3 regions of the Bacillus sp. MUM 13 genome follow, and region 2 is predicted to be linked to each of the others. Evidence: predicted binding sites of a transcription regulator. Region 2 holds the regulator's gene; each other region holds the start of a gene.
The links. The regulator LexA, encoded in region 2, represses DNA repair genes until DNA is damaged. The targets are predictions, from matches to a motif close to CGAACATATGTTCG.

Region 1 (10,654 bases), on a different contig from region 2:
GAAGGTTCAAGCCTTCGCTGTGAGACTTCACACCTGTTTCGCCAAGATCTGCAATGGCATATAGAAAAATATCAAGCTTTCTTTTCGCCGCAAGTTTGGGATCCAGCTGCCTTAGGGACCCTGCAGCCGCATTGCGCGGATTTGCGAATGGCTCCTCTCCGCGCTCTTCTTTCCCCTTGTTCAGAGCTTCAAATGATTTCTTCGGCATGAACGCTTCACCGCGGACCTCGAGTGTAACTGCTTCCTTAAGTTTAAGAGGAATGGTTTTAATGGTCTTCAGGTTTTCCGTGATATCCTCGCCGACCGTCCCGTCCCCCCGGGTCGCCCCGCGGGTAAAGTAGCCATTTTCATACTGCAGGGTCACGGCCAAACCGTCAATTTTCAATTCACAGACATAGGAATAGTCTTCTCCCACTGCCTGGCGGACCTTTCTGTCAAAGTCCCTTAAATCATCTTCGTTGAAGGCATTGGCAAGGCTGAGCATCGGACTGCTGTGCTCGACCTTTTCAAACATATCTAAAATCGCTCCGCCCACACGATGTGTCGGAGAATCAGGAGTGCGCAGCTCTGGAAATTGCTCTTCATATTCAATGAGCTCTCTTAAAAGCTTGTCATACTCTGAATCCGGCACAGAGGGCTTATCCATTACATAATATTCATAACTGTACTGATTCAGCAGATTCTGCAGGTCTGTGACAATTTTTTGCGCAGCCTTTATGTCCATAAATCCAGCCCTTTCTTTTTTACAGATAAATTCAGACTGACAGACCCTTCAGTCAGTCTGAATAGCTTCTATTTTATTTTAGACTGCGGGAGAATGCCCGCATTTATGCTTTTTCAATTGGTGCAAACTTGGCCAACAAGCGTTTGATGCCGGTAGGGCTCGGGAATGCAATATCAAGTTCCTTCCCTTCGCCTTCACCTTTCACACTGACGACCGTTCCGGTTCCCCACTTTTTATGTGAAGCCTTGTCGCCGACCTTCCAGCCGATTTCATCTCCGCCTGTTTTAGAAGGCGCCGATACAGCCCGCCCAAATGATGGGGTACGCTGGGTGCCGCCTGATTGAACAGGTTTTGAAGAATAGCTGCTTTGGCTGCTGAACCTTTTGGCCTTAGGCTTCGGCATCAGGTCTTCAAGCAGGTCTTCCGGAATTTCACTAATGAACCGGGAAACAGGATTCATGTTTGTCCGTCCGTATAGTGTCCTCATTTGGGCATTCGTGATGTAAAGCTCGGTTTCTGCACGCGTAATACCCACGTAAGCAAGACGCCGCTCTTCTTCCATTTCTTCTTCATCCATGAGTGAACGGCTGTGAGGAAACACGCCTTCCTCAAGCCCCAATAGGAACACTACAGGAAACTCCAGCCCCTTTGCAGAGTGCAGCGTCATTAATGTGACTGTCTCCTGTGCTTCATCTGTATCATCCAGTGAATCAATATCTGCCACTAGAGCAAGATCAGTCAGGAATCCAACTAGTGATTTATCATCATTTTTTTCCTCAAAGTTCTTTGTTACAGATAGAAATTCATCAATGTTTTCCAGCCTGCTTTGAGATTCGATTGTTTTTTCAGCCTCAAGCATTTCACGGTATCCTGACTTGCCGATGACCTCTTCCACCAGCTCTGTAACAGAAAGGTATTCCTGCATGTTGCTGTAGCCTTTGACAAGATCCCGGAACTCCCTTGCCGCCTTCATGATTTTCGGGCTGAGACCGATATGCTCAATCTCCTCCAGCGCCCCAAACATGGAAAGGTCCTGGCTTGCAGCATAGTCCGCGATTTTATCCAGGGAGGTAGAGCCTACTCCCCGTTTCGGCACATTAATCACCCTGCGCAGGCTGATATCATCATCCGGATTCGCAATCAGGCGCAAATAAGCTAAGATATCCTTGATTTCTTTGCGGTCATAGAACTTGATGCCGCCCACGATGCTGTACTGGATATTGGATTTCAGCAGCACTTCCTCCATGACACGTGACTGTGCATTTGTGCGGTACAATATGGCGAAGTCAGAGAGCTTTCTGCCAGAATCCCTGGATATTTCATTAATCTTTCCGGCTACAAACTGTGCTTCTCCCTGCTCGCTGTCTGCACGGAGATAAAAGATCTTATTTCCTTCAGAGTTTTCAGTCCAAAGATTCTTCGGCTTCCGGTTGCTGTTATTTCCAATGACACCGTTGGCTGCGGAAAGAATTCTTTTCGTCGAACGGTAGTTCTGCTCAAGGAAAATGACCGTTGCATTCGGATAATCCTTTTCAAAAGACAGGATGTTGGCTATATCAGCACCCCGCCAGCGGTAAATGGACTGATCGGAATCACCGACAACACAGATGTTCCTGAAGCGGGATGCCATCTGCTTTACAAGCATATATTGTGCCCGGTTTGTATCCTGGTACTCATCCACATGAATATACTGGAATTTGCGCTGATAATATTCAAGCACCTCAGGAACACGCTGAAACAGCAGGATCGTCATCATGATCAAATCATCAAAGTCGAGTGCCTGGTTCTTGCGGAGCCTTTTTTGATACTCTGTATAAACATCAGCAGTCACCTGGCTATAGTAATCGCCTGCTGTTTTTGCAAATTCTTCAGGGCTGACAAGTTCATTTTTTGCTGAACTGATGCTGCCGAGGATTGCCCGATAATCATATTTTTTCGTATCCATATTCTTATCTTTAAGAATCTGTTTAATCACCGATTGCTGATCAGTTGTATCGAGGATTGAAAAATTACGGTTAAAGCCGATCCGGTCAATGTCGCGCCTTAAGATCCGCACACACATCGAGTGAAAGGTGGATACCCAGATTTCATCTGCCGCTCCACCCAATATTGCCCGGATTCTCTCCTTCATTTCCCTTGCTGCTTTATTTGTAAAAGTGATCGCAAGAATATTCCATGGCGCCACTTCTTTTTCCACCATTAAATAAGCAATCCGGTGTGTCAGCACCCTGGTTTTTCCGCTCCCTGCGCCGGCCATGATCAAAAGGGGGCCATCCGTTGCTTTCACTGCCTTTTGCTGCTGTTCATTTAAACCATTTACTAATTTCTCAGATAAAAACTGCATGAAAACACCGCCTTTTTTCGAACGTTTGTTCCTAGTATATAAAAAATTCAAACCCCTTGTCCACTCCCGGAGAAAAGGCGCACAAGCAGAAAGGCCTTTTCCCCTTAACTCCCTGCTTGATATTGGCCTCATAGTGCCAGGTGCTTCGGGATTGAATCAGAACCTTCAAACTCTATTTAACAGCTTTTACTGTTTCCAGTGCCGCTTCCAGGTTATCATAAATAATATTTCCGACTACAATGACATCTGCATGAGCTGCCATTTCCTTAGCCTGCTCTGCTGAAGCAATGCCGCCCCCATAAAAAAAGACAGCTTCTTCCAAATTACTTTTTGCTTTTTCTGCGACAAGAGGATCTCCGTACATTCCGCTGTACTCCAGATAAAAAATAGGAAGATGAAACATTCTTTCGGCCATCATCGCATAGGCTCCAACATCCTCGGCATCCTTGTTTGCATCAGCCTTTGTTAAAAGCGCTGCCTTGCTGTAAGGATTAAGAATGCAGTATCCTTCTACAAATATTTCGTCCCAGTTCATGATTTCCCCGTATTCCTTCACAGCTTTATGATGCAGATTCATAATCCAATCCGGATCTGTGCTGTTTAAGACAGAGGGAATAAAGTACAGATCAAATCCTGGCGTTACCGTCTCTGCGTCAGAAATCTCCAGGACACATGGCACGGTATATCTGCGCACCCTTGCCATTAAATCCAATACTTTTTCAAGGGTGATGCCGTCAGATCCCCCCACCATGATGGCGTCTGTTCCGGATTCGCAGATCGCCTCCAGCGCCTCATCACTTATTTCCTTATCTGGATCGAGTTTGAACACATGCTTCCACTCGCGAAAATCGTACATCGTTATCCTCCATTCTAATTCCCATTACATTATAGCATTAAGATTTTTCAATAAAAAAGAGATGTATTTGCAAAAAATTTCTGAAACAAATACGAAAAGCTCATGTCCTGCCCAGGCAAGTATATGCAAGCAAGAACAGAAGGCCCGGACTCATAGCTATCATGAACCTGCCCAGTATCCCCTAAAAAACAAAAAGCCGGAATAGATAATCCGGCTGTCTGTGCTGATTTTATAAGCGTTCGGTAACTCAGTCTTCCGCAATTCGGTCAAGTGCCATTGTATAGGCATCGTTTCCGTAGTTTAAGCAGCGCTTAACCCGTGAAATCGTAGCTGTGCTTGCGCCTGTCTCCGTTTCGATTTTATGATAGGTTTTTCCTTCTTGAAGCATGCGTGCAACCTCAAGGCGCTGTGCAAGTGACTGAATTTCATTCACCGTGCACAAATCATCAAAAAACCGATAGCATTCATCCAAATCTTTTAAAGTCAAAACCGCTTTAAAAAGCTGGTCCAGTTCTTTTCCTCTTAATTTCTCTATTTGCATAGTGTATCTCCTTTAAATGTCTGATTCCCTATTACTTATAGGATAGGCTGCCAGCAAGCCCGGGATGATCCGGGATGATATTCACCCACGTTTTTCCGGGGACGAGGCCTGCCTCTTTGCCATTCCTGAAAGGAACGATTTCCCCGTGTACATTCTTCCACTCTACTTTGTTCACTTTCCCTTTTTGAAAGAGATATCCTTTGCCGCCTGAAGTAAAGTTAATATCACGGCGCCCGTAGCTGTCAATAATCTTGTGATGCGCCTCAATCACTAAAATATTGTCAAGCAGAATGGATGCACCTGTTTTATATTCCACCGTTTGCTGATTGTTTGTATACCGTTTATATTTTCCTTGGGCATTATCATACGCATAAGTATCATCGAATGATGCGGAACCATATGAAACGGAAATCGTTCCTGCCGGGTCTCCCTGCAATTCCTTCAGCTGCTTAGCGTTCAAAAATGAAAAGGCCCTGGGCGCGCCGGTTAAATTAAACGATTTCATTTTTGCTCCCTTTTCAATGCTGCTGTAGGTAATATAGGAATTATGCGGAGCTTTCCGGTCTGAAGATCGTTTGAACAGTGTGCCATCATACTGGATCCCATTCAGATTATCAATATAACCGCTTTTGAGCAGTTTTTTGGCATCAGGGCTATAACCATGTGCTATATAAATACTATTGAAGCCTTTGGCCAATTTTACAAAGTAATCCCGCGCACTGCGGACTGGACCTGCCTGCTCTGGCTTTTCACTTTGATATACAGCCAAGAACCTGGTTATACCTGCTTCAGCAAGCATTTCGTACACAACATCTGCTTTGGAAAGCCCTGTTTGCGGCCTTGCCTTCGGATGATTGTTAATCATGATGGCAATTGCCCTGCTGTCCGCAGAATTTTTCGTGCCTATACCCGTTAAAGGGTACTTATATGAACCTTGCTTTATATCTGTATCTTTAGTTTTAGTGCTATCCGTTGACCGAGGTTCCTGTTTGGGTTTGTCATCTTGTTTATGGCTGCAGCCAGCCACCAGAAGAAACGAAGACAGCAGGATTGAAAAAGTTTTACGCATGGTGACCGCACACTCCCTGACTAAATTTTCAGGCTCTTTCCCTCGAGGTTGAAAAACTTCTTCTTTTATATTTTAACGCATTATAGAAGGAAAGAGTATAGTTTTCTTCATAACATCGTATACTCCATTTTGAGTCACCCGGATATAAGGCAGGTGGGTGGATGAGAAGAACTGCATCGTATAAATCGGGTCAGAAAAAGGATATCCCCTCTCCTTCAATAACTGCTTTAATTCCTTTTCTTCCTTTATAAGCATCTCTACCGGTTTGTCTGACATCAATCCCTTTAGTTTCAGAGGAAGTTCGAAGATAATTTTACCATTTTCAGCAAGTACTATGCCCCCGCCTATTTCTTTCATTCTGTTAAAGGCAAGGATGATGTCTTCCTTCCGTTTGCCAATCGCCACAATATCACCCGTGTTGGAATAAGAGCTTACAATCCCGCACAGCCTGTCTGCAAATCCTTTTACAATTGTATTGATGCGCCACGTGCCGCCCCTGTCGAGCATGGAGAAAAAACACTCATTGTGATCAAAGGACAGCTCTCCATATGATACGTCGGAGGAGATGGAATAGGGCTTCGTAATCACGTCATTCACCATTTCGATCCCAAACGGCATGGAAAATTCGAGATCATCAAAATCCATCTTCCAGTCAAGCTTTAGCGGCTCAAAATCATATTCTGTCCAATCTATATCAGTATCGGCTTCAAGGTTTACGCCGTCTTTTTTCACCCACTTGCCCTTGGCGAGCACCGAAACAGGAACTGGGTTTTTCTCGTCAGATAAAAAATTGATGTTTGCCACCCGGCCGGTCGCAATGGTTCCATGCAGGTATTCAATGTTATAATACTTCGCTATGTTAATAGTCGCCATGTTATAAGCATCAATTACCGGTATTCCCCGGTCAATCGCCATTTTAATCATCACATCAATCAGTCCATTTTCATAGAAGGAAGGCGGAGACCCGTCTGTTGTAAAAAAGAACCTATCGAAATGGGATATGCCCATTTCCAAGATTTCATCGAGCAGCACAGGGAGATCCGGACGGATGGATGAATACCTGAGTGAAACGGTATATCCCTGCAGCAATCGTGTCATTACTTCTTTACCTGTCATGGCTTCATGATCACAGCCTGCGCCGAACAGCATCATCTTTGCAAGCGTTTTCTCTGAAGCGCCGGGAAAGTGCCCTTCAATCTGTTTCCTCATTCTCTTCGCTTCCTGAATCCAGTGCAGCATCATATCATCCCCTGCAAGCAGGGATGGCCAGCCAGTCAGTTCACCGCCCTGCAGGACCGCATCATGCTCAAGCCAGGACTTGATATCTTCATGAGTAAAAACCCTCTCATCATTCCTGAGCTCAGTCTGTGAATCAAAGCGGCACCACCAGTACATGGAAGACGGTATATTACGGAGCTCCCTCAACAAAGTAAACGCTTTCTTTTTATCTAATTGCAAAAAGAGCAAAAGGTTATCATTGATCAATGTGGTTGTCCCGTAGTATGACGAATAGCGGGCATACGTCTGGGGATTATATAACTGAAATGGATGGGAATGAGGTTCAATGTAACCCGGAACCAGAACCTGGCCCTTGCAATCCTGCACCTCACAGCCCGTGATATCGTCAGGAAGCTTTTCGCCTACGTAAATGATCCGGTCTTCATAGATCCAGATATTCGCTTTCATCCATTTACGCAGATACTGATTTAAATAAGTAGTATTTTTCAATAAGATATGCGGAGCCTTCATGCCATCCAGCACGTCAATATGCTCGCGCAGCTGCATATTTTTCCACCTGTAGCGCTGTTCCAGCAATTCTAATCCCTCCGTTTAATCGGGATATACATTTCATTGTATTATCAAAGGGGTTTTTTATGACCCGGACAAAAGGAAAATGCAACCCAATTTTCCTTAATAGTACCATATTCAGTATATTAACACATTAAAGTTTAGCAATTTAATGTTAAAACTTTATGAAGGGAGGGCAATAAGATATGAACGATAACCAAAATATTAGTATAATGAATGGCTTTGTAAGAATGACATGCGGACTAACCCTGCTCACATGGTCAACAGCCAAACTCGTCAGGAAACCTTGGAAACAATCTTACTTGCTGACTGCCATGCTTGCCTCCATGAAAGTTGCCAGCGGCGCCACACGTTATTGCCCAATAACAGATGCCATGGAAAGAAATCGAAACCTTGCGGATGCTTTAATGCCAGATGCCATCAAGCAGGAAATGCATAAGTGAATTAGGCCAAACATCAAGGCAGCGGAGATACCAGATAATCCTCGCTTAAACAGCCCGAATGCCTTACAAGAAAAAGAGGCTGTGCCGCTAGTCATGAATCTGACCAATGGCACAGCCTCTATTTAGGATTTAGAAATCAATATGGTCCGGGTCAGGACCGACACGCTTATTTTGATTCAATTCATCTATTTTTACCATTTCGTCTTCAGTCAGCTGGAAGTCAAATACCTTTGCATTTCCTGTAATCCTCTGCTCTTTCACAGACTTAGGGATTGTGATGACTTCATGCTGCAGATCCCAGCGCAAAATAACTTGAGCAACTGTTTTATTATGCTTATTGGCAATTTCAGCAAGCACAGGATGATCAAGCAGCTGCCCTTGCATTAATGGAGACCATGCCTCCACTTGAATGCCTTGTTCTTTACAATACGCCCGTACCTCTTCTTGAGTTAAACGCGGGTGAAGTTCAACTTGATTGATCACTGGCTTGACTTGCGCGTCCTTCATTAAATCTTTTAAGTGATGCACCTGGAAGTTGCTCACGCCAATAGCCTTCACTTTTCCGTCCTGATAAAGCTTTTCCAGGCCTCTCCAGGCGTCTTTATATTTTCCTTCAACAGGCCAATGAATCAGATATAAATCCAGGTAATCAAGACCCAGCTTTTTCAAGCTCAGCTCATATGCTGCCATGGCTGTCTCGTATCCTAAATCTGAATTCCAAACCTTAGATGTCACGAACAGCTCCTCGCGGGTGATGCCGGCTTCCTTCAACCCTTCTCTGATTCCCTGGCCTACTCCCTCTTCATTTTCATAAATAGCCGCTGTATCAATGCTGCGGTAGCCGTGCTTGATTGCTGTTTTAACCGCTTCAACAAGCTCTGGACCTTCTTCCACCTTAAACACACCAAGGCCGAACCAAGGCATTTTTGTTCCATTATTCAGCGTAACACGATCTTGTAATGAACTCGCCATTTAATAAACCCTCCCTATATTTATAAGTGCCTAACTTTGAGCGCACTAGTTATTCATGTAAATATCCTGCAAAACTAGTATGGGAGATATGCTTTCAGAAAAAAAGTACGCACTTTTTTGTAATATAGGAACCAAAAAGTTCTTCAGTCACTTTTTAGTTCCTGTAAACCCTGCACTCAAACTAGAATCCGCCAAGGCAATATGATACATTTTCATTATTATTGCAATACCTTTCTTACCGAAAATTATCTTATGAGGTGATGATTTTTGAATCTGCTAATATTAGGGGCAACAGGGCGAGTCGGCAGCCATTTAGTCACATATGCCCTTCAGGAAGGTCATCATGTAACAGCATTGGTCCGCTCTCCTGAAAAAATTGAGATTTCAGATGAAAAACTAGCTGTTCTGGAAGGAAATGTGCTGCAAATTAAGGATATACAAGCTGCCTTACACGGCTGTGATGCCGTGATCAGCGCATTGAACACAGATAAAACCACAACACTTTCAGATAGTATACCGCGTATATGCGATGCAATGAAAAAAGAGGGAATTACAAGGCTGGTTACAGTCGGTACCGCGGGGATCCTCCAAAGCAGGCTTGAGCCAGATAAGCTTCGCTACCAATCCAGCGAATCAAGACGAAGGTCTGCCGCTGCAGCAATTGAACATCATAAGGTTTACACCTTCCTTAAAGATAGCGGACTTGAGTGGACGATAGTCTGCCCTACCTATCTGCCTGATGGAATAAGGACAGGAAGCTATCGTACTGAACGGGATATGCTTCCTGAGGGAGGAACGGAAATATCGGTTCAGGATACAGCAGAGTTTGCCCTGTCTCAGCTAAAAAGCACGGAATTCATGAAGCTGCGTGCAGGGATTTGTTATTAAGCCACAGAGCATAAAAAAAAGAGCATTTCAGCTCTTATCTTTCACATGCAATTCCATCTTTGTCTCTGTCGCTATGGCTGTTTTTACTGTAAAGGGCGCTTGATACGTACGGCCTGTAGTGCGTTTTTCCGCCCTTGTTTTTAACCTTTGACGATTTTGCCACTCCGCCTTTGTATACCTTGTTTAATGCTGTACAATTTTTGTAGGTGATGATTTTTGTACTTGCTTTAGCGTTGTCTCCTGCGCTGAATGAAAAACCAAGCACCAAACCAAATGACAGTAAAATCACGGATAATTTCTTCATAACCATCCATCCTTTCCAATTAATTACTTTAAACCTTACATATCATAAAACATTTGATACAGGTTTTCTATTGGTATATAATTCCTTTTTCGCAGATTATTATTGAAAAATAGATAATCATCCGCTCCCGGAACAAAATTGCCCTCTATTTCTCTATGTATCTGTTTTTATTTACAGCAGCTGTTCGTGCGGCCTTCAGAGCTGTCAGGCTTATTGTTATTCCACTATAAAAGCCGCCCTTTAAGAGGCGGCTTATGCTATTTTAACGCTTCGGCCTTCAGCGCTTTATGTCCAATGTCCTTTCTCCAATAAAGCCCTTCGCTTTTTACGCGTCCCATTTCTTTATATACCTTATCCTGCGCTGCCGAGAGATTTGCACCTTTGGCAGCAACCAAAAGAACACGACCTCCTGCTGTGATCACCTGTCCAGAGCTGTTTATTCCAGTTCCGGCATGATATATATGAAGGTCTGATGAAAGATTGTCAATTCCCTCAATCACAGCGCCTTTTTTATAATTCCCCGGATAGCCCTTTGCAGCTGCTACCACTCCGATGACTGCATCTGAATCCCAATTCAGTTCATAATCACGACCCTCAAGGACTGCCTCAAGCGTTTCCGCAAAGTCGTTTTGGAGACGCGGCAGGACAACCTGTGTTTCCGGATCTCCGAAGCGGGCGTTGAATTCAATCACTTTTGTGCCTTT
Region 2 (10,654 bases):
GCTGAAATTTCTTCAAAGGTCAGCCCATTCATCCTTAAGCGAACGATCTCTTCGACCGGAACTTCCTTTTTCTCTCTGCCGGCAGGATTGCCATGGTTTTTCAGGTTTTTTTCTGGCCGGAATCCTTGTTCTACTGCCCGGAGCATGCCTCTTTTGATTTTTAGATTATGAAGTTTTCTCTGATACTCTTCAACAATGCCGACAATTTCTATTACCATGGCATCAGAATCCGATAATTCAATTTCACCTTCATGCGAAAGCGTGTAAATAGTAATCCCCTCTTTGATAAGCACATGAAAAAGAGCTATCTTCGCATTTCCCCGACCTAGTCTTGTTTCATCCTGTATCAACAAGGCATTCGCTTTCTTATCTTTGATTAAATCGAGAATTTCAAATATCCCGTCTCTATTCAGCTCATATCCGCTCGCTTGCTCTTTGATAGTGGCACAGACTTCGAAACTTAATTTATCCGCCAGCTTTAATAATTCTTCTTCCTGCCTGGCAAGAGATGTTTCCTGTGAGGATTTTTCAGTGCTGACTCGGCAGTATATCATTGCATTCATTTTTTCCCAACCTTTTTTATTGTTCACTTGCCAGGTTACTGACAAGTTCTCCTTTAGTTACTGGAATAATGATATTGTCCCCCGGTTTAAGGGTTCTGGAGTATATATCATTATGTTTTTCTATCCAATCAATGAATTCAACTTTTGTCAAATCTTCTGTTTTATATTGATCAGCTATCTTCCATAGCGTGTCACCCGATTGCACAGTTACTGATTGATAGGATTGTTTGCCATCGTTATTAAGATTAATAGAATAAATTAATGAAAGAACAAAAACTAAACCTGCTAATAATAAAGTATAAGAATGCTTTTTGACTAGGCTTCTCATAACAATCTTCCTTTCAAATCGAATATTTGTTCGCTTGTTATATGAACAGTATAATACGAACGTGTGTTTTTAGTCAACAGAAATTCGAACTTATGTTTGTATCTCTTAAAACAGCATGTTATAATGAGACAAAGGATTTTGAGAAGAGGTGTGCGTATGACAAAACTTTCTAAACGACAGCAGGATATTTTAGAATTCATTAAAGATGAGGTGCGCAAAAAAGGATATCCGCCTTCCGTACGGGAAATTGGCGAAGCAGTCGGTTTGGCATCCAGTTCGACTGTCCACGGGCACTTATCACGCCTGGAAAGCAAGGGATTAATCCGCAGAGACCCAACTAAGCCAAGGGCTATTGAAATATTGGAAATGGAAGAAAGCAGCAGCATTCCAAGCAGCAAAGTTGTGAACGTTCCTCTCCTGGGAAAAGTAACAGCAGGATTGCCGATTACAGCTGTTGAAAATATTGAAGAATATTTTCCGCTTCCTGAAAGCATGGCCTCACATGATGAACAGGTATTTATGCTTGAAATTATGGGTGAAAGCATGATCGAAGCAGGAATACTAGATGGCGACTACGTTATCGTTAAACAGCAAAGCACTGCAAACAACGGGGATATCGTTGTTGCTATGACTGAAGAAAACGAGGCCACTGTTAAAAGATTTTTTAAGGAAAAGGATTTTGTACGTCTTCAGCCTGAAAACTCTTCGATGGACCCTATCATTTTGAGAAATGTAGCTATATTGGGGAAAGTCATTGGCCTTTATAGAAATATCCATTAAAAAGCGCATGCTATTGCGCTTTTTTTTAATATATGCTGATATATTCATAGATAGAATTTCCTTTTTTTAAAAATCATAACTTGCTAATCCCTGTTTTTCATCATATCAATTTCCGGATGGCTTTTTGAAAGGATTCAGGTTATTAACCCGGTATTTATATTAATAAAAAAACACCACAGCCTTAAAAGACGTGTGGTGCCTGTACTGTATTGTCAAAAATGGATTCAAGTGGCAATAATCTATTAATTTATTTAACTTTTTTTATCCGATTATCTTGATCCCGTCTTGATCCTTGCTTTCCATTCCTTCATCAAATATCAGCCTCGTCCTGAAAAAATGAGATGTTGTTTGATCCGAGGGTTCTATAGAGAACGGAAGCTTAAACATAAATGGAAGGTTATGAATACTTTCTGGTTCTATTATTCTTGATGTTAAAATGGTCGAAGATTCAATGATTTTCTGTTTTTTTTCATTTTTACTAACCTGGATAAAGCTGCATTCAATTCGTTTGAGCTGCTGCTCTATGGTACCTCCTTTGATTACAAAGTCTCCATATACCAGTTCTTCTTTCTTATATGTGTTTTTTTCTAATACGAGATCAATATTTGCTGCACCAATCCCTAACATAGACATATATTTTCTTAAGATCATGAACATCCATTCCTTTGTTTGTTTTTTTAACTATTCTTTTGACCTTTATTGATATTTCATTTTTAAATATTTATCTTCTAATCTTTTTTCTATTTTTTCATTCAACACTTTATCTTTCATAAGTTCCTTTTTATTTTTTTCCACTAATTCCCTCATGGAGATTTTTCTTTTTTTCATTTGGACACCCCTCTTTTTTTCTTTGAATGCCACCCTTAGGATTTAATCTGTTTTAGTTATTAACAACAGAAAAAGCCTTTAACCATTATAATGGTAAAGGCTTTTTCTCATAAATAAAGACCTTTACCAAATTGGCAAAGGTCTCGCTAACAGCATTAAGCTGCCAGCAAAGCCGGGAATGAATTCCGTAATGACGACTTTGCTGTAAAAGCTACTCCCCTTCAGGAGAACGATTCATTTAATTATTTTAAGTTTACTATATTTAATAGTTAATGTCAATGTCATACCGTAATGAATAACAGTTCCATTCAATCAGTCATAATCAGTTTTTCTGCCAAATAGGCAGGATGTTTAGTTAAGACTACTTAAACGTTAATAAAATCAGGTTTTTGATACTGCAAGAGTATTCAATCGAGTATGCCCAGCCGTTCAGCGCTGTAATAAGAACCAGCAGCAGCCAAACATGAATCAGTGAATACTCTATTTGCTTTTAAGTTGTGCCCGCTCAAGGATGTATCAAAGTATATATCTTATACACGCTCTTCCATGCATACACCTCACACATGCCTGTTTTTAAGAAGTGTTCCTCCGTAAATGTTTTCTTTTTCTGTTATAAAATCACTTCTTTGGTTCGTCTAAGCCATATCATGCCAAAGACCTATTTCACATGGTCTTTTCTAAGCATGCATAGGAAAAATAGGCATATCAGAAAAGGCCCATGAAATTCGGCAGCCTAGATCAATTCCGTGTGGATACTCGTGTTTTTCCTATTATGGATTAATACTTTTGCTCCAAATAAAAATGCTGGCTTCTTTTAGGTGTAAACCTTATTAAAATTACAAACTTAGCGGTTCTATTTTCACTGAGTATTTCACAATAACCTTCATCTTTTCATATTTGTCCAGCCATACCCTTCGTGTCATTGGATGAACCAAGGGAGAAAGCGTATGGCCTCCCACTTCCAGCGGTTCTATCTTTAACCTTTGTGTTTCCTTTACAAGCCTCACGGTTTCCCTTTGGAAATAAGACTCGATATCGTGGTTCATTCTATTCATTTCCGTTCGGCTGAGTATGTTTCGGTGTCCTCGGTATTCATCAATTCTTCCCTTTAGCTTAACATGAATGGTTAACGTTTTGAAATGATCATCGACCTGCATATGAACCGTTGAGCGTACCTGACCCAAGGAAACATTGAGATGCGGGATGGGAAGATTCTTTAAATAGTGGTCATTGGCAATGAGCTGAAACATTTGGTCTTCCCTTTTATTAAAGGAACCCACATACTTATTTTCATTAAATAAAGCAGTTCCTTCATACGTAAAATTATCTTTGTCTGCCTTAAATAACGGAAGCACTGGATCCGAATAAGGAGAGTAGACCTTTTCCATAAATTCATGCAAATTGACGATGCTCATTTCCCCTTGATTTCTTCTTTCATAATGCCTGAACATCCGGTAAAGGTTGTAATCCAGATTCTTTTCCATTTTGTTTTCACTTTCTAAAAAATCTTCAAAGCTTCCTCTGACCAATACAACAAAAAGACGCGGAGATACATCAGGATCAGTGAGGATCGTATCAATTAACGAGATGACTTCTTTTTTTGCCAGTTTTTCATTAATGATCAGCACGCGAAGTTGGCCAAGCTTCAACTCCCGATAAAACTTCAGGTTAAATTCTTTTTTCCCTTGCTTTAATAAATCCACATTCAGTGAAAACAGCTTTTTTTTCTCATCAGTAACCGGAGGGACGAGGGTCGTTATTTTCAGTTTGCCTCCTTCACCTTGATTCAGGGACCAAAACGTGACCGGAGCAATCTCCTCAACAGTATTGTCTTCAACATAAGGTGATGAACAGCCTGAAATAATGAGGAGGATACAAAAGATGGACAAAAAAGACTTCATCTAAGACTGCCCCCTTTTCCATTTCATTGCAATGGCAAGTACTGAAGGAACCAAAAGGTAGGTTATTGCACCCAGCCATAGCTGAAGAGTTACCCATACATTTAATTCCTTTCCTTCCCTCCAGTACCAACCATTAATGACTAGCATACATATAAAAACGGCAATAATACTTCCTAAAAATCCCTTACGATTCGTCTCGATGTTTATTCTCCCTGAAACGATTCTTATTGCTCCATATAAACATAGTAAAAAAAGGGCAATCAAATAGAGAAAATAAATCATGTTTAGGGAAATTAATATAAGATCCACCCTTTCAAAAACGGGTGACTGCAGATAGCGGATCATGTTCACAACCGGAAAGCTCATCTTCTCCAAGTATGGTGAACCATAATATAGAAGACAAGCCACAAACAGAACAAGGTATTCAAAGACTGACAGTGCATTGCCTATACTCATTCCCCTTAAAATCTTTTCCTTAGGGCCGATCCAGGGGCCGAGGCAAACTAAATACTCAGGTCCAGAGAGGGCAGACCAAATCATGAACAGTCCATACCATGAAGGAAATGAACTCGCCGCAGGCACCAACGGATACAAATGATGAGTTTCGGCAATCGGCGGCAAAAAATATGGAATATAGACAAGAATCACCCATATCGTGGCAAAAAAACCGATGATGGACAAGCGAATCGTTTTCTCCATCCCTTGAGAAGCGATATAAAACCCGGATGCCATCAAGAAGAAAATAAGCCAGCTCGTCTTCATCGAGGGAAACATAAATTGGTGGACAATTTCGACATACCCCAAAGTGGTCACGATCACTTTAATTAAAATGAAAAAAAAGCCCAGAAGTGCAAAGAATCGGACAAGCTTTTCGCTAAATAGTTGTACAAAGCCGCGATAACCTAGAACATAATAATTTGATGTTAAAAATTTTGACAAAATCAAAAGATTGACCTGCGAAAGAAATCCCACCCCAAGGATCCCTGCCATCATATAAGGATGGACCAAATGTTTGGGCAAAATTAATACATAGTACAGCATTTGCATCCGGTTCACCATGGCAAAGATATAACCGCTTCCCATAACAGCAGTTCGATCAAACAACTGAAATCTGCTGCTCATTCGCTCCCCTCCCCTTTAGAAACCCGCCATTTTTTCACTGTCTTCAAATATTCCGGCCGCAGCTTTGCCCATGGCAATGGTACGCGAACAAAAAGATCTTTCCAATCTCTCCAGTAAAGCGGAGCAACTGGTGCAAAAAATGGCTGTTTTAAGGAAGAAAGAGCATTCAGATGAGCGAGCAGAAGAATCAATCCAAAGGCAATCCCCAAGATCCCCAGAAATGATGCAAGTATAAGAATCAAAAATTGAAGAACGGTAGTTGCTTTTGTGACTAAATAATTCGGCACTAAAAATGACGCAATCGCCGAGATTCCCACGAGAACAATCAACACTTTGCTGGCAAATCCCGCTTCGACAGCAGCTTGTCCGATAACAATACCACCAATCACTCCAATCGTCTGACTCGTTTTTGTCGGCATCCGTAAACTCGCTTCTTTAATAATTTCAATGATAACCAACATGATCACTGATTCCCAAAATGGAGTGAATGGCAGTTTGGTCCGTGATTCCGTGAGTACATACAGAATCTGGAGCGGAATCATCTGATAATGATGAGTGGTTAATGCGACATAAAGAGGAATCAGAGTAATGGCTATAAAAAAACTAAAATAACGAAGGCTCCGTAAAAAACTCGCAATCACCCAGCGATGAACATAATCTTCTGGAGATTGAAACAGATGAAAAAAGGTAATGGGGGCGATGAGCGCAAAAGGTGTATCATTTAGCAAAATAATGATCTTGCCTAGCCCCAGTGAAAAGGCACATGAGTCCGGCCGGTCCGTCTGCATAAACTGCGGAAACAAACTGTGCGTATGATCATCCATAAAAGCGGAAAGATTGGAGCTCTCCAAAATCAAGTCAGTGTTAACTTTAGAAATATTTTTCCGAGCAATTTCGACGATATCCGGATTGGCAATTCCTTCAATATAAAGCATCTGAACCTGGGTTTTGGTATTCGAACCTGCCTGGAATTTTTCTGCTTTTAGCTCAGTGACAGGCAGACGCCGCCGAATCATGAACATATTCTGCTCAATCCTTTCAGTAAAGCTGTCTTTTGGCCCGTACATTATTGTCTCAACTTCTGAATTTTCGATTGCTCGACTGAGCGAATTCTCCAGTTTTACCGCCCACCATTCATTATTCTCTTGATCATGGATGAGAACAGCACCAAACACCATGTGTTCTTTGGCTTCTTCTATTGAATGGATTCTTAAAACGCTACAGGTGGATATCCCCTGAATAAACGTCTGATCCTTGCTCAGGAGAAGCGGCTGAATAACCGCCTCGTTCAGTCTCTCCTTGTCAATTAACGTTTGTATGTAAACAAGTGAAAAAGAAACACCGTTGTTTGTTTGCCTCTGTACGATTTCAGCATCATCCATTTTCTCTGTTACTTTTTTCAATAATTCAAGTGTCACGTCTTCATGAGTATTCCTTTTTTTCTCTTCATTTTTTTTCTGATTCGCTGCTGCCCTTTTCTTTTTACGAAACATCAATACATACCACCTGACCGAATACCTTAATAATAGCTCCTGCATTTATTATGTTCAGGGGAATAGATTTTAACCAAAGAAAACCAAGTGCTCTGTAATGTTTTGTGCCTAGGGACAAGAAAAACAGCATTCAAATGAGGGAGATGAAAATTTATGCTGCCAATGGAAAAGTATTTCGGTAAGTTAGAACTCGTTCATTCATTTTATGGGGCTATGCCTACAGGCGTTACCGTGTCAGAAACCGGGCGTATTTTCGTGTGCTTTCCGAAATGGGGAGATGACGTAAAATTTACGGTGGCGGAAATTGCAGGAGACCAATTGCAGCCCTATCCAAATTTAGAAACAAATTTGGCTAACCCAGCAAACGTTGCTATGTCATTTATCAGTGTCCAAAGTGTAGTGGCTGATGGAAGGGGAACACTTTGGGTATTGGATACAGCAGCACCCAATTTTTCTGAACCAATTAAAAGGGGGGCAAAACTAGTCGCCGTTGATTTAAACACAAATACAATCAGAAATGTGTATACCTTTACAGAAGAAGTAGTCCTGCCAACCACATATTTGAATGATGTTCGCTTTGATTTTCGCGTAGGAAAAGCCGGTTATGCCTATATTACAGATTCATCCTCCAAAGGCCCTGGAGGGATCATTGTTGTGGATTTAGAAACCGGAAAAGCATTCAGAAGGTTAAGCGGAACCCCACCTACATCACCCGATCCCTATTTTATGCCAAAAGTAGAAGGCAACATACTGATGAATAGAAATAAAGACGGTTCCATATCTCCCTTCCGAATGGCGTCTGATGGTATTGCGATATCAGCAGATGGTAAGACATTATTTTTTTGTCCTTTAACTAGCCGTTATCTGTTCTCCATTTCAACAAAAGCCCTGAGAGACAGAAACATACCGGAGACGGACTTACTTTCCCTGGTAGAGTATAGGGGAGAAAAAGGGGCATCTGACGGAATGATCACCGGAGCAAAAGGAAACGTCTATGCAGGGGATTATGAAAACAACAGCATACGCAAGATCATGCCGAACGGGAACATGGAAACCATTGCACATGACCCGCGGATTTTATGGCCGGATACGTTTTCGATTGGTCCGGATAAATACTTATATCTTATTGTGAACCAATTACACCGGCAGGCCCGCTTTCATTATGGCAGGGACCTGAGAGAAAAACCGTATAGTTTGCTTCGCATAAACATTGACGAATTGCCTGCTCCAGCATTTTGACAACAAATAAGGAACAGTTTATAGTAAACTGTTCCTTACTGTTCCTTACATGATCTATAGTGTTGGCAAATCCAAAGCGGTCTTCATATTTGTCAAGTTCAATTGGATTTGCTCGTTCGTATCCCAAGCGTGATACCATCCTTTTTCCACTATATAACCGGAAACTTGTTCATGCATCTCAATAGCTTCATCCAGATGCCGAGTCAGCATTTCTTTGACTTCAGGTGTTCCGGCTTCCGTAACAGCCATGGCGTAATTTCTAACTCCGCTTTTTGCCGCAATCAATAAATCCATCGCAACAATCTGGTCGGAAAGTGCATCCATTCCTGTTAAGTTTTCAATGAATGAATTCAATTATACTCAGCTCCTAACGATTGCTTTGCATTAGATAAAACAGAGGTATATTCTTCTAACTGTCTGGTGGAAAGATCAATGTCTTGCTGCATAATTTCCTTTAGCCTTGAGTCACTAACCAGCGCTTTCATTGTTTTAGATTTGGTTAAACAATTTGTTTTAAAAGCAGCCATTTCTTGAACCTCAAGAACTTCATGTAGGGCATAGTTCATTTTTCAATCCTCCTTCCTTAAGGTTTCAAGACGACTTTTATACAATCATCTGTTTTGGTGTCAAAAATCTCATAGCCGCGCTTTGCTTCACTGAGCGGCAGGACATGGCTGACCACATCTCCCGGATCAATCTTTCCTGTAGAAACCAGTTCAAACATATAAGGCATATAGTGAATAACAGGTGCTTGTCCTGAGCGAATATTTACATTGCGGTTCATAACATCTCCAAATGGAAATCCGTTATATTTCCCCGCATAAACGCCTGTTACCTGGATATTGCCGCCTTTTCGGACGCACTGGGTCGCCATGATAAATGCACCCAATGCACCACTGTGAAGTTTTAATCCGCTGGCAAGAAACTCCATATCGGTCATTTTTCCGTCCATACCAACAGCATCAATGACTACATCCGCACCGCCCTTAGTGATTTCCTTCAAGTATTCTCCACAATTTTTATGATCTTCAAAGTTCACAATTTCAACTTTGTTTGTCCGTTTTGCATGCTGCAGGCGGTAATTCACATAATCGACTGCAATCACCCGCTTTGCCCCTTTTAGCCAGCAAAACTTTTGTGCAAAAAGTCCCACGGGACCGCATCCCAAAACGATAACAGTATCCCCGCCCTTTACGCCTGCATTATCAACACTCCAAAAACCAGTGGTCATCGCATCCGCAATAACCGCTAACTTTTCATCAGGTTCCTCGCAGGTCTCCGGGATTTTAAAATGAGTAAAGTTGGCAAAAGGAACTCTCAAATATTCCGCCTGCCCGCCTGGGTAACCGCCAGTTGTTCCGGAATATCCGAAATAGGCTCCCATATCTCCATTATCATTTGAATTGTCACATTGACTTTCCAAATTGTCTTTACAGAAACGGCATTCACCGCACGCGATGTTAAATGGAATGATTACGCGGTCTCCCTTTTTTACTTTAGTCACTTCAGGACCAACCTCTTCAACGATTCCCATCGGTTCATGTCCAATGATGTAGTTCTCTTGCAGGTTAGGGATCATACCATGAATTAAATGCAAATCAGAACCACATATCGCTGTACTGGTTACTTTGATAATCATGTCATCCGGTTTTTCAATCTTAGGGGCTGGCACTTCTTTCACTACAACATTTTTTATCCCTTGATACGTTACCGCCTTCATACTATATAACCTCCAGTGTTAATGTTCATCAGGTGTCCGATCGAACATGCCCTTTCGATTGGTTTCAACGGGAAACAGGTTCATTTTGCCAATCTTAATCGTATTGTTGGCCGAAAGCTGATCCAATTGATACTGTTCTGTTAGTTCGTAAGGATGGAACCATTTTTTCTCAATCATCAAATCAGATATTTCCTGATGCATCGCAATGCCCTGCATCAATTGTTTTCTTAATGCAGCTCGAACATCAGGTGATGCGGATTCGGTTAATGCTACAGCTATGTTGCGAACGCCTTCCTTGGCACGAAGAAGTAAGTCCATGGCAAAAGTGGTGTCTGCTAGTTCAGGCATATGCAGCGAGTTTATCGGGTCCAAATAATCATTATTCAATGAACGGTTCCTTCCTTTCCATTAATGATGGGTGTTGGGCGATTTTGAGGAACAGGAGCTTGAAAAGGTGCTCTTTCATAGAGCGACTGCAATTCAGTCAGATCTTGTATCGATTGTGTAACATCTTTTTTCATCAAGTTCCTAAGATCATCATCAAAAACCAGTCCTTGCATTAATTTAGACTTAGCGATACAAAGCGTTTTAAAGTTAATGGCCTCATGTAAATCCAACGACTCATGGGCAGCCAATTTTTGTTGGCTCATTTTGATTTCCCTCCTTTTTATCCTAAATAC
Region 3 (10,654 bases), on a different contig from region 2:
GTCAAATAATGCCTGGTATGCTGTCAAACCGGCCAGCGGAATCGATGCTGCCTCTTCGAAGCTGACATTATCCGGAATTTTCGCTGCAAGAATATCATCAACGGCCGCATATTCCGCATATGTTCCGCGGTTTGTTGTAGCCGGCCTGGCAAATACCCTGTCCCCGGGCTTGAAATCCGTTACGCCCGATCCGATAGAATCGACAGTCCCTGCCGCATCCCAGCCAAGGATAATCGGAAATTCAAATGGAAGCATTTCCTTTAGATAGCCTTCACGCAGCTTCCAGTCAATAGGATTGATCGAGGTCGCCTCTAGCTTAATGATAATCTCGTTTTCTCCTGCTTCCGGCTTTTTCATCTCTGCCTCTTTCAGCTGTTCTTTACCGCCATATTGTTCAATTACAATCGCCTTCATCCTTATCACCTGCTATGTCTGATTTTGTTTTTTTTTCACCTACACTGTTTATTTCCCATTGTCTGCATGCCAAAACATTTGAGCATGCCGGCAAAGGCATGTGCACTAATTTTCCTATCCTGTATTGTAAAAAAGGCCAATTGCCGGTACGATATGAAAAGAGGTGATAAATGTGTCAAAGGTTCAAATTAAAGTAAACGATAATGGCTCCCTGAAAGTGACAGGAGATATTGAGCTATTGGACGGCGAAGGCAATGTAATTGAAACAAAACCTGTCTTTTCTCTCTGCCGCTGCGGGCTTTCAAAGAATATGCCCTTCTGCGACGCGTCCCACAAAGGGAAATTCCAGTCCAGTGTCCGTGTAAAAACCGAAAGCTGATCGGCCTTTAAGACTGTCTCTTTTCCGGGCGGTCTTATTTCTTTCTTGAAGCAAAAGGCACTTTCCCCCCGCTGATGCCCTGCTGGCCAATCGGGCTTTTACGTACAGCCGTCTTTGACCTCCGCGGTTTCCTGCCTGTTAAGTAAATCTTATATCTGCAATATGGCTGATCCCGATTATGTGAGCCTGCTGAAACCGGTCTACTATATGCAGCTTTTGCCCGCTTTCATTGTAATAATGTATGGTGCCGATCAATAGCTCATATCTGTGTTTGCCGTAATGGGTGATGGTTACCGTCCTTCCGGTTTCCATGGCTTCTCCCATCACCATGTTCATTTCTTCCAATTGCTGTTCATCCAGGGCAATCTGTTCTTCGTACGTGTCTTCCTTTTCCCAATCCCGAAGCATTTTCACATGCTCAGGAAGCATCATTGATGTCCATTTAATCTTTCCGCGATCTCGAATCACTGCATATCCCTCCTGACAAATCCTGCATTTCATGATTGCTGTACTATGATTTATGGCCTCCCAGAAGCTTGCTGCGGTAAACAGCCGTTCCAGCTGCTGTATAGGAGACAGCCCGAAGCAGTGCTTTTGAGCCGTATTTATTCCGGATACGGTCAACTGTATAGGCCAAGTCCCTCTTTTTCCAGCGTGATGAGTCAAACAATGTCAGCTGCATTTCATTATCATCGACGATATTGGATAAGGTAACAGATATGCTCCGTACTGTTTTGGAAACATAATTTTCCCGGAAAAGCTCCAGGCAGATTTCATATAGATCCATCGTAATGTTTGTTGGTTCGTCAATGGATCTCGACCGGTGAAAGCCTCCTCCGAATTCCTCACGGCTGTAGCCGATCCCGAGGCTCACCGTCCTGCCTGCTTTGCGTGAAGACCGGGCCCTCCTTCCGACCTCCTCGCATATTTCAAGCATCACATGCTTCACTTCTTCCTCTCCCTTATAATCGCGAAGAAGAATCTGGCTTTTTCCAAAGCTCACCTGCCCCTCCATGATCGGTGCGCCAATTTCAGAAAGATCTATCCCCCATGCATGATGGTAAAGCTGGTTGCCCATAATGCCGAATTTTTCCTCCAGCAAATGGAGCGGATAATTGGCAAGCTGCCCCACTGTAAAGATGCCCATCCCATTTAAGGTTTTTTGAAGGCGTTTTCCAATTCCCCACATTTCGTTAAGGGGAGAAACGGGCCAGAGCTTTGTTTTTACATCTTCATATGACCATTCGGCGATGCCCTTTTTCTTGGCTTCAAGATCCAGGCACAGTTTGGCTAAAAGCATGTTTGGGCCAATCCCGATTGCACATGGAAGCTGGAATTCCCGTTCGATGTCATTTCTTATCTTTTCGGCAATCTCCCTGGCATCCCCCCACAGCGGCACGGCACCGTCCACCTGCAGGAAGCTTTCGTCGACACTGTACACATGGATGGATTCCTTTGGCACATATCGATGGAACAAGCGGGTAATTTCTGTAGACATCCTCAGATATACCGCCATTTTAGGCTCTGTCAGGATAATCCGGGGATCATCAGGGATTTCAAACATCCGTGATCCGGTCTTAATTCCAAAATCCTTTTTCAGCCTGGGAGAAGCGGCGAGCACCACACTTCCGGAGCGTTCCAGATTTCCTACCACAGCGAGATGGCATTCCAGCGGATCGAGCCCGAGCATGACAGCTGAGCAGCTTGCATAAAAACTTTTAATATCGATGCACATGATAGATTTTTTCGGCATTGATCTGTAATCCATGTTCTTTCTCCACCCAACAACAAGAATATACGTTCGCTTACATTAGTATACCCATTATATTAATCGAATACACGTTCGTGTTCAATGGAAATTTTACTTCAAAATTCTACATTTTGAGCTTCCATTCCGGTTATATCCAATTTTCCAGGAAAATACCGGGATATTCCTGCGGAAAACCTGCAGGCAGATGATTGGAAATGCCGGCAAAAAAAAACTCCCTCTTCAGGGAGGAAGATCTGCACTGGTATCTTCTAATAAAAAAGGACTTCGAAGTTTGCCGCATTGACTGTTACTGTAAAGGAAGTATCTAAATTTGACCGGCGCATCATTTCAATGACATACACCTTATCCTCAGGTATATGAGAAAAATCCCTCACCAGAAATCGTTCGCTCTTTCCCTTTTTCAGTTTTTTAATGGCGGAAAGCACGGCCTGCTGCTCCCGAAGGCTTTCCTGGTCGTTTTGGACAAGCAAGAGCTTAGCTTCTGTGCTGGCAGGAGGAGAATGAGAATGCTTAATGCTTCCAGTGTACCAGGGCTTTACTTTCATTCCGATTTTCAAATCATTAACGTCCAGCTTTCTGCCGCTCGTGTCTTTAAGATAGGTGGAATCTGAAACCGTATAATATGTATTTTTAATCAGTACCCTCTTTTTATCCTGAAGATCTGTTATAAAGCCCATTTCCCCTTTTTTCACACTTTCTGTTTGAGTCTGGAGCTGGATGCATCCAAAAAGAAAGAAACATCCTAATACAATAAGACATGTTTTGAAATCAGTCATTTTGCCCGCCTTCTTCCCGTCTGCTATATAACAAGAATAACAGAAAAGAATCATGGAAAAAACAGGGAAATTACCAAATGGGATTTTCATGAAAAGAAGCCATTATGCACATACTAGTTTGCAGCGGCTCTGCTGATCTTGTCTTCTAATTAGAGAAGTACTATGTTCCTCTAAAGCATAGTGCTTAGAGCCTTTATAAAAAAGGAGGACTTGCGATGAATAAGATGAAGTGTTTATGCCTTATAGCCATCATTTCCGCTGCATGCTGCCTTAATGGACAGCAGGCTGCGGCGTTATCTTCACAGGAAAAAGAGACGGGCCGCATCGGTCTTGAAGCTGGAGATCTGGCCCCTGACTTTGAGCTTGCCTCTTTAAATGGAAAAAAGCTTAAGCTGTCCGGCTTTCGGGGTAAAACTGTCATTTTAAACTTCTTTACAACCTGGTGCCCGCCTTGCAGGTCAGAAATCCCTGAAATGCAGAGCTTTTTCCAGAAAAATCAAAACAGAGACATTACCATTTTAGCCGTTAACTTGACTGCAAATGACAGAAGTTTGGCAGCTGTTCAGGATTTTGTGAAGAATAACAACATGACATTTCCGATCGCACTCGATAAAAATGGAAAAATCGGCAGCCTTTATAAAGTCTATACGATTCCGACTTCGTATATCCTTGATAAAAACGGCATGATCAGGAGTGTTATGATCGGGCCTATGGATGAAAAGAAAATGGCGGAACTGACTCAGGACAAATTCTAATAAGGAGCGGGAAAGTCTTCAGCTTTCCCGCTTTTGAATGATTAATAGGCTTTTGCCCAATAGACCATATGTTTTTCATCTTTGCCGCAGCAAACGCACTTATCTGAAAGGGTTTCCTTTTGAAATGGAATGCATCTGGAGGTTGCCCCTGTTTCTTCTTTTATTTGATCTTCGCATTCTCTGCTTCCGCACCACATCGCTTTGATGAATCCCGGATGAGCGGCGGACACTTCCTTGAATTCCTCCATCGTTAACACAGAGGAGGTTTTTTCTTCCCGCAGCTTTAACGCTCTTTTATATAAACTTTTCTGGATCTCTTCAAGTGTTTCTGCCACTTTCTGTTCAACATCATCAATTGGAACAAAAGACTTCTCGCCAGTATCCCTGCGCACAAGGATCACCTGTCCTTTTTCAATATCACGCGGCCCTGCTTCCAGCCGGAGAGGAATGCCCTTCATTTCATGTTCATTGAATTTCCATCCTGGCGATCTATCGCTGGCGTCTATATCCGTGCGGAAGGTTTTGGAAAGCCTGTTTTTTAAATGATAAGCAAAATCGAGCACTCCTTCTTTATGCTGGGCAACCGGGATGATCATCAGCTGTACCGGAGCTGCTTTTGGAGGAATAATCAGCCCCCTGTCATCTCCGTGCACCATAATCAGAGCACCAATCACACGTGTAGTCAGGCCCCATGAAGTCTGGTTCACATATTGCAGAGCACCGGACTTATCACTGTACTGAATGTTAAAAGCTTTCGCAAAACCGTCTCCTAGGTGATGGGAGGTGCCCGTCTGCAAAGCCTTGCCGTCATGCATCAGGCTTTCAATGGTATATGTGAACTTTGCGCCGGCAAATTTTTCTTTTTCTGTCTTTTGCCCCTTAATCACCGGTATGGCAAGAATCTCTTCACAAAGTGCTGCATACACATCAAGCATTCTTTTGGTTTCTTCATGTGCTTCCTCATCCGTAGCATGCGCGGTATGTCCTTCCTGCCAGAGAAATTCCAGTGTCCGGAGAAACGGCCGGGTCGTTTTTTCCCAGCGGATTACGCTTGCCCACTGATTATAAAGCTTAGGCAAATCGCGATAGGAATGAATAATTTTGCTGTAATGCTCACAAAACAGCACCTCTGAGGTCGGACGGATGCACAGGCGCTCAGCAAGCTCCTCTGTTCCCCCGTGCGTCACCCAGGCAACTTCAGGAGCAAAGCCTTCGATGTGGTCTTTTTCCTTTTGCAAAAGGCTTTCAGGTATCAGCAAAGGCATATACACATTTTCATGTCCTGTTTCTTTAATCCGCATATCCAGTTCATTTTTAATGTTTTCCCAAAGCGCATACCCGTACGGGCGTATAATCATGGATCCGCGGACGCTTGAATAATCGATTAAGTCGGCTTTGGTCACAACATCGGTATACCACTGGGCAAAGTCATCACCCATGGGTGTAATTTCTTTGACAAATTCCTTTTTCATTCATTTCACCTCATTTTTATAAACGCAAAAAAAGCCTGATCCCAAGAAAGGGACCAAGGCTTTGGCGGTACCACCCTTATTCAAAAAACACCGCAGTGTTTCATGCTCTTAAGAAGGATAACGGATTTAACCGCTGCCTCTTCGCCATAAGGCCCGAAGCAGAACTCAGAAGGCAGGTTCAAATGGGTTCCTCAGGAATATTTCAGCTGTATAATTCCCTCTCTGTAATAGGCACCTTATATTTTACTAATCCTTCTTTAACGTTTCATTATCAGTTTTTTAGTACTATATTATTTTTAGCCCGTCCATGTCAAGACCTTTTGTCATTTTTTAAAAAAGGCCCTTTTCCCAAGAGTCTCCACCGTTTTCGGAAACAGATTGTGCAGTCTGCTGGCGGCATTCATCCATCCCGGAAGGTTAATTTCCCGCTTGCCGGTAAACATGGACCCAACCACCTTTTCCGCCACATCCTTTGGATTCAGCATGAATTTTTCGATATTTTTCGTATAGGATCCTGATTCATCCGCAATGTTAAAAAAGTTGGTTTGAATCGGCCCCGGATTGACCGTTGTAACAAAAACATGATCCCTCTTCAGCTCCATCCGAAGGGCATTGGAATACCCGAGAACAGCAAATTTGGTAGAAGAATAAAGACTGGACTTCGGCGTGGCCATTTTTCCTGCCTGTGATGCTATATTTATGATATGCCCGCTTTGGCGCCGCTTCATACCTGGAAGCACCATTTGAGTGGCCGCCATCAGACCGAAAACATTCACGCGGAACATGGCTTCAGTTTCCTTCATATCCGTTTCATCCGCTTCCTTGAAGACTCCGTATCCGGCATTATTTACAAGAACGTCTATTTCACCCGCTTGTTCATAAATCTCGCGGAAAACTTCCCCGACTTTATCGGAATCGCCTACATCAAGCTGATAGGCATATGCTTCAGTGCCATACTCCTTAATTAATTCTTCCTTTAATTCCAAAAGCGCATTATAATTCCTTGCAAGCAGGACAACTTTTGCCCCAAGACTGGCAGAACGCCTGGCAATTTCCCTTCCTATTCCGCCTGATGCACCTGTTATTACCACACATTTTCCCTGTATTTTACTCACTTCTTCACCTCTGCAATTGGTTGATTGCATATATCATAACACCTGAAGAGGTGTCATGCTCAATTTCTCCTAAACTCTCCAGATAATCAAGCTGTCCAACTGTCTCTGACAGGGTCAGTCCAAGCTCTCTTTGATACACCTTCGGGAAAAGCTGCCTGCATATTTCAAAGCCTGAAGATGGATGTGCCTCTATCATCTTTTTGACCTTCATAGCACGCTCATGCTGCCGTACCCTGCCTGACAGTATCACTGCCGGCACATCCCTGATTTCTTCGCCATGCCCCGTATAAACCAGCGAAATAGGAAGCTCCAGGCATTTTTCGAGAGAACTGTTATATTGCAAAAGAGGTTTAGGACGCTCTTCTCCTGGCTGAAAAGGCGGCTCCATTAAAGGGTTTGGCGTAATTTTTGCAAGCAGATGATCACCGCCTATCATGATTCCATCACTTTCTTTATAGAAGGACAAATGGCTTTGTGCATGTCCTGGAGTTTCTATGGTTTTCCATCCGCGAAGTCCCGGAAGATCGTCTCCTTCTGCCAAAAAGGACGTAAGCTTCTTATTGGTAATGGAACGGTCTGCGCTCCGGTAATCATTTATGTAGCCAAGCATTTCATCTGGTATGCCCATTTCACGGGAAAAATCTTTATAAAACTGGTCATGAAGCTCAATAAAGTCCTCATCCATCTCAAACCATCTTTGGTTATAGAGGTGGCCAAGAATGTTAATGTCTTTTGTAAAAAAGTCGAGACCGCCTGCGTGGTCAGGATGGTGGTGAGTAATCAGCACCTGCTCGATATCGTTCATTTCAAGACGTAGTTCCCCGAGCTGCCGGATCAGGCTAGAACGGGATTCCCCGGTCCTTGAGCCTGCGTCAATCAATGTCAATGCATCTCCTTTAACAACATACACATTCACATCCCCTACGGCATAGGGAGTCGGAAGTGATAATTTAGCAATATTTCCAATCCATTCGGCCATCATACATACCCCTTATAAAGTTATATTTAAATAGATAATTATATAAACATGCAGCGTCATTTAATTAAACGCTGCCAATTTCAGCCTCATGTGTCTCCGGATCGTGCAGAGGAACCCAGCATCAGCATGAACAGACCATTAACAGAGCAAAACGATAAATGAACCATCATGTCATTAGTTTATCATTGACAATCAGAAATTGTCATTATTTTCACATAACTTTTTATCGAAGGCAAGGGCAATCGGTGTGCGAAGAAGCAAAGAACCTGTCTGTTAGGCATTCTGTATATAGAGCGGGATAACTGTATAACCTGCCTAGCCCAGAAATGGCCGGGTATACAACTGTTTAAACAGCATTTGTGATTCACATTTGGCATCTCCTGCCTCAGGGATTTTTCAGAAAAATTAATTATTGACAAACTGCTTGTACATGCCCCATAATCACTAATAACTAAAAATAGCACGGCATTGATTAAGGCCAGTAGATGCCGCATGGCGAAAGAGAGTGAAGCTCAATTAGGCTGAAAGGCTTCACCGCCCTCTGTGACACTGAACCTACCTTATAGCTTTCAGCAAAAACTGACGTACATTCCAGCGTTAATGGATCTTAAGCTGCATCTTCCCCTGGGAAAGATGAAAAAAGGTGGTACCACGGAAGCCAGACCTTTCGTCCTTTATTGGACGGGAGGTCTTTTTATTTGTCCCGGTTAATCTTGAGGATTTTCACTCGCCAGCTGCGGGTCCACATCACTAATAGAGCTATGAGGAACTTATGCTAGGGTATTGAGCCATGACACTAATCTAAGGAGATGGAAAATATGAGGAAAATCGCTTTTATCGGCAGCGGGTCCATGACAGAAGCCATTATTGCAGGAATGCTTGCAGGCGGAAAATATCAGCCCCAGGAAATTTATGCTGGCAATCATTCCAATCAAGATAGACTCTCCTATTTGGCACGGAAGTTCGGGATATACACCACACAATCCAAACAGGATTTATTAGCGGAAGCAGACATAGCTGTCCTGGCGGTAAAGCCAAAGGATGTGCACGCAGCACTTTTGGCATCAAGAAATCACTTCCAAAAAAGCACCCTGCTGATTTCCGTAGCTGCAGGGGTTCATACTTCAAGCCTTGAAGGCATTCTTAGAAAAGATATCGCGATTGTCCGCGCTATGCCCAACACATCTGCAGCCGTAGGTAAATCGGCAACAGCCCTTTCAGCGAATCGCTTTGCGCATGATAAAGAAATGAATGATGCAATCACTCTTTTTGAAACAATAGGCACAGCAGAAATAGTTGAGGAAGACCAGTTAAACGCTGTGACCGGGCTTTCCGGAAGCGGCCCGGCCTACATTTATTACCTGGCCGAGGCGATGGAAGCTTCCATAGGAATTCTTGGACTTGAAAAAGCAACAGCGAAATCCCTGATTATCCAAACCTTAATAGGAGCAGCAGAAATGCTGCAAAGGTCAGACAAATCCCCTATAGAGCTCAGGAAGGAAGTCACATCCCCAGGAGGAACGACCGAAGCTGGATTAAGGGTTTTAGCGGAATACAGGGTACAGGAAGCTTTTGAAGCATGTATATTTGAAGCCGCTCAGCAATCCCGGCGCATGGGCCAGCAGATTTCACAGCAAATTGAGGATGCAGGAAAAGAAGATCGGTAAGCCCATTCCCCAGCCAATATTTTGGCTATACCCTTTGTAGCTTGAAAAGCGGAAGCGCCTTGATCACCTTGCGAAGCAAATAGGGTTTTGCATAGCAAGGTAGGCACTGAATCTAGATTAATAAAAACCGAAAACGCCTGTCAGAGGATCAAAGACTAAGAATGCCGCGTCCTGCGGCAACGTCTTTGTGGCACCTTCCTTGGGGCCCTCAGACAGATAAAGCGCCTAAATAGAAAGCGCAGAAACCCCCCGTTCAAAGAATGAACGGGGGGTTATTGGTTATTCAGATTAATACGGCACGGTCATTCAGCATGCCCTCTCCTTTAATGCTTTGAAATTCATGGAGCAGCCTTTCAACAGTAAGATGCTGTTTTTCCTTGCCCCTTGCCTGAAAAATGATTCTGCCTTTATCCATCATGATTAATGAATTCCCAAGATCTATCGCCTGCTGCATGTTGTGTGTCACCATTAATGCCGTCAGCTGATTTTCCTCGACTATTTTCTTTGTGAGAGAAGCAACCAGCTCTGCGCGGGATGGATCAAGCGCTGCAGTATGTTCATCCAGAAGCAGGATATTGGGATCAGTAAAGGTAGCCATCAATAGTGAAAGGGCCTGGCGCTCTCCGCCGGATAATAATCCGACCTTGGCGCCCATCCTGTTTTCAAGTCCAAGGTGGAGAGACTCCAGCTTTTCCCTGAAAAATATTTTCCTTTTCTTATTAACGCCGAATCCAAGGCTTCTTTTCTTGGTTCTGCCATAGGCGATGGCAAGGTTTTCTTCAATGGTCATATTAGGAGCAGTGCCAGTCATCGGATCCTGAAAAACACGGCCTATCATCGCTGAGCGGATATGCTCCCCGGTACCTGTAACATCCCGTCCATCAATAAAGACCTCGCCTGCATCCGGAAGAAGTTTTCCTGAAATCATGTTCATCAAGGTAGATTTCCCCGCTCCATTGCTTCCGATTACCGTGATAAATTCCCCTTTATCCAAGTGAAGCTCCAAGTCATCCAGCGCCAGTTTTTCGTCAGGAGTGCCTTCGTTGAACACTTTATATATTCCGTTTAGCTTAAGCAAACTCCTCACCGCCCTTATTTTTGCTGTTAAGCTTGCTTAGCCTCAGTTCTTCCAGGCGTTTTTTCTTCCTGCTCTCTTTCTTGCGGTAGCCGGATATTTGCGGAAGAATTAAGGCCCCTATTACGATAATGGCAGTAATTAGCTTAACATCCCCAGTTTGAAGGAACTTCACTTGCAGAGCCAGGGAGACCACAAGGCGATAAACAACCGATCCCCCGATAACAGCCAATGTGGCCCTGCCGATAGTT

Region 1: a site for LexA is predicted at 3,087-3,100, ahead of pcrA (DNA helicase PcrA). Genes of this name have one in related genera too.
Region 3: a site for LexA is predicted at 2,626-2,639, ahead of BIV59_RS17255 (Y-family DNA polymerase). Genes of this name have one in related genera too.

Annotation. Positions count from the first base shown of each region.
Region 1 covers NZ_MLYQ01000090.1:22,778-33,431, forward strand. The annotation lists gene ligA (NAD-dependent DNA ligase LigA) at 1-724, opposite strand, end outside; gene pcrA (DNA helicase PcrA) at 828-3,068, opposite strand; gene pcrB (heptaprenylglyceryl phosphate synthase) at 3,241-3,924, opposite strand; gene BIV59_RS18355 (YerC/YecD family TrpR-related protein) at 4,172-4,465, opposite strand; gene BIV59_RS18360 (DUF3048 domain-containing protein) at 4,497-5,534, opposite strand; gene BIV59_RS18365 (adenine deaminase C-terminal domain-containing protein) at 5,607-7,349, opposite strand; gene BIV59_RS18370 (YgaP family membrane protein) at 7,529-7,786, shown strand; gene BIV59_RS18375 (aldo/keto reductase) at 7,916-8,758, opposite strand; gene BIV59_RS18380 (NAD(P)-dependent oxidoreductase) at 9,026-9,646, shown strand; gene BIV59_RS18385 (excalibur calcium-binding domain-containing protein) at 9,681-9,950, opposite strand; gene purD (phosphoribosylamine--glycine ligase) at 10,208-10,654, opposite strand, start outside.
Region 2 covers NZ_MLYQ01000019.1:3,863-14,516, forward strand. The annotation lists gene BIV59_RS06465 (YneB family resolvase-like protein) at 1-563, opposite strand, end outside; gene yneA (cell division suppressor protein YneA) at 580-891, opposite strand; gene lexA (transcriptional repressor LexA) at 1,048-1,671, shown strand; gene BIV59_RS06480 (sporulation protein) at 1,933-2,322, opposite strand; gene BIV59_RS23185 (FbpB family small basic protein) at 2,368-2,499, opposite strand; gene BIV59_RS06485 (Ger(x)C family spore germination protein) at 3,336-4,400, opposite strand; gene BIV59_RS06490 (GerAB/ArcD/ProY family transporter) at 4,401-5,522, opposite strand; gene BIV59_RS06495 (spore germination protein) at 5,519-7,015, opposite strand; gene BIV59_RS06500 (L-dopachrome tautomerase-related protein) at 7,169-8,254, shown strand; gene BIV59_RS06505 (spore coat protein) at 8,309-8,608, opposite strand; gene BIV59_RS06510 (hypothetical protein) at 8,605-8,820, opposite strand; gene BIV59_RS06515 (zinc-dependent alcohol dehydrogenase) at 8,838-9,974, opposite strand; gene BIV59_RS06520 (spore coat protein) at 9,993-10,361, opposite strand; gene BIV59_RS06525 (spore gernimation protein GerQ) at 10,358-10,624, opposite strand.
Region 3 covers NZ_MLYQ01000082.1:907-11,560, forward strand. The annotation lists gene BIV59_RS17240 (NADP-dependent oxidoreductase) at 1-414, opposite strand, end outside; gene BIV59_RS17245 (CDGSH iron-sulfur domain-containing protein) at 578-793, shown strand; gene BIV59_RS17250 (YolD-like family protein) at 932-1,261, opposite strand; gene BIV59_RS17255 (Y-family DNA polymerase) at 1,305-2,561, opposite strand; gene BIV59_RS17260 (hypothetical protein) at 2,813-3,340, opposite strand; gene BIV59_RS17265 (peroxiredoxin family protein) at 3,556-4,095, shown strand; gene proS (proline--tRNA ligase) at 4,137-5,567, opposite strand; T-box leader at 5,613-5,837, opposite strand; gene BIV59_RS17275 (SDR family NAD(P)-dependent oxidoreductase) at 5,891-6,712, opposite strand; gene BIV59_RS17280 (MBL fold metallo-hydrolase) at 6,687-7,664, opposite strand; gene proC (pyrroline-5-carboxylate reductase) at 8,480-9,328, shown strand; gene BIV59_RS17290 (ABC transporter ATP-binding protein) at 9,612-10,406, opposite strand; gene BIV59_RS17295 (ABC transporter permease) at 10,399-10,654, opposite strand, start outside.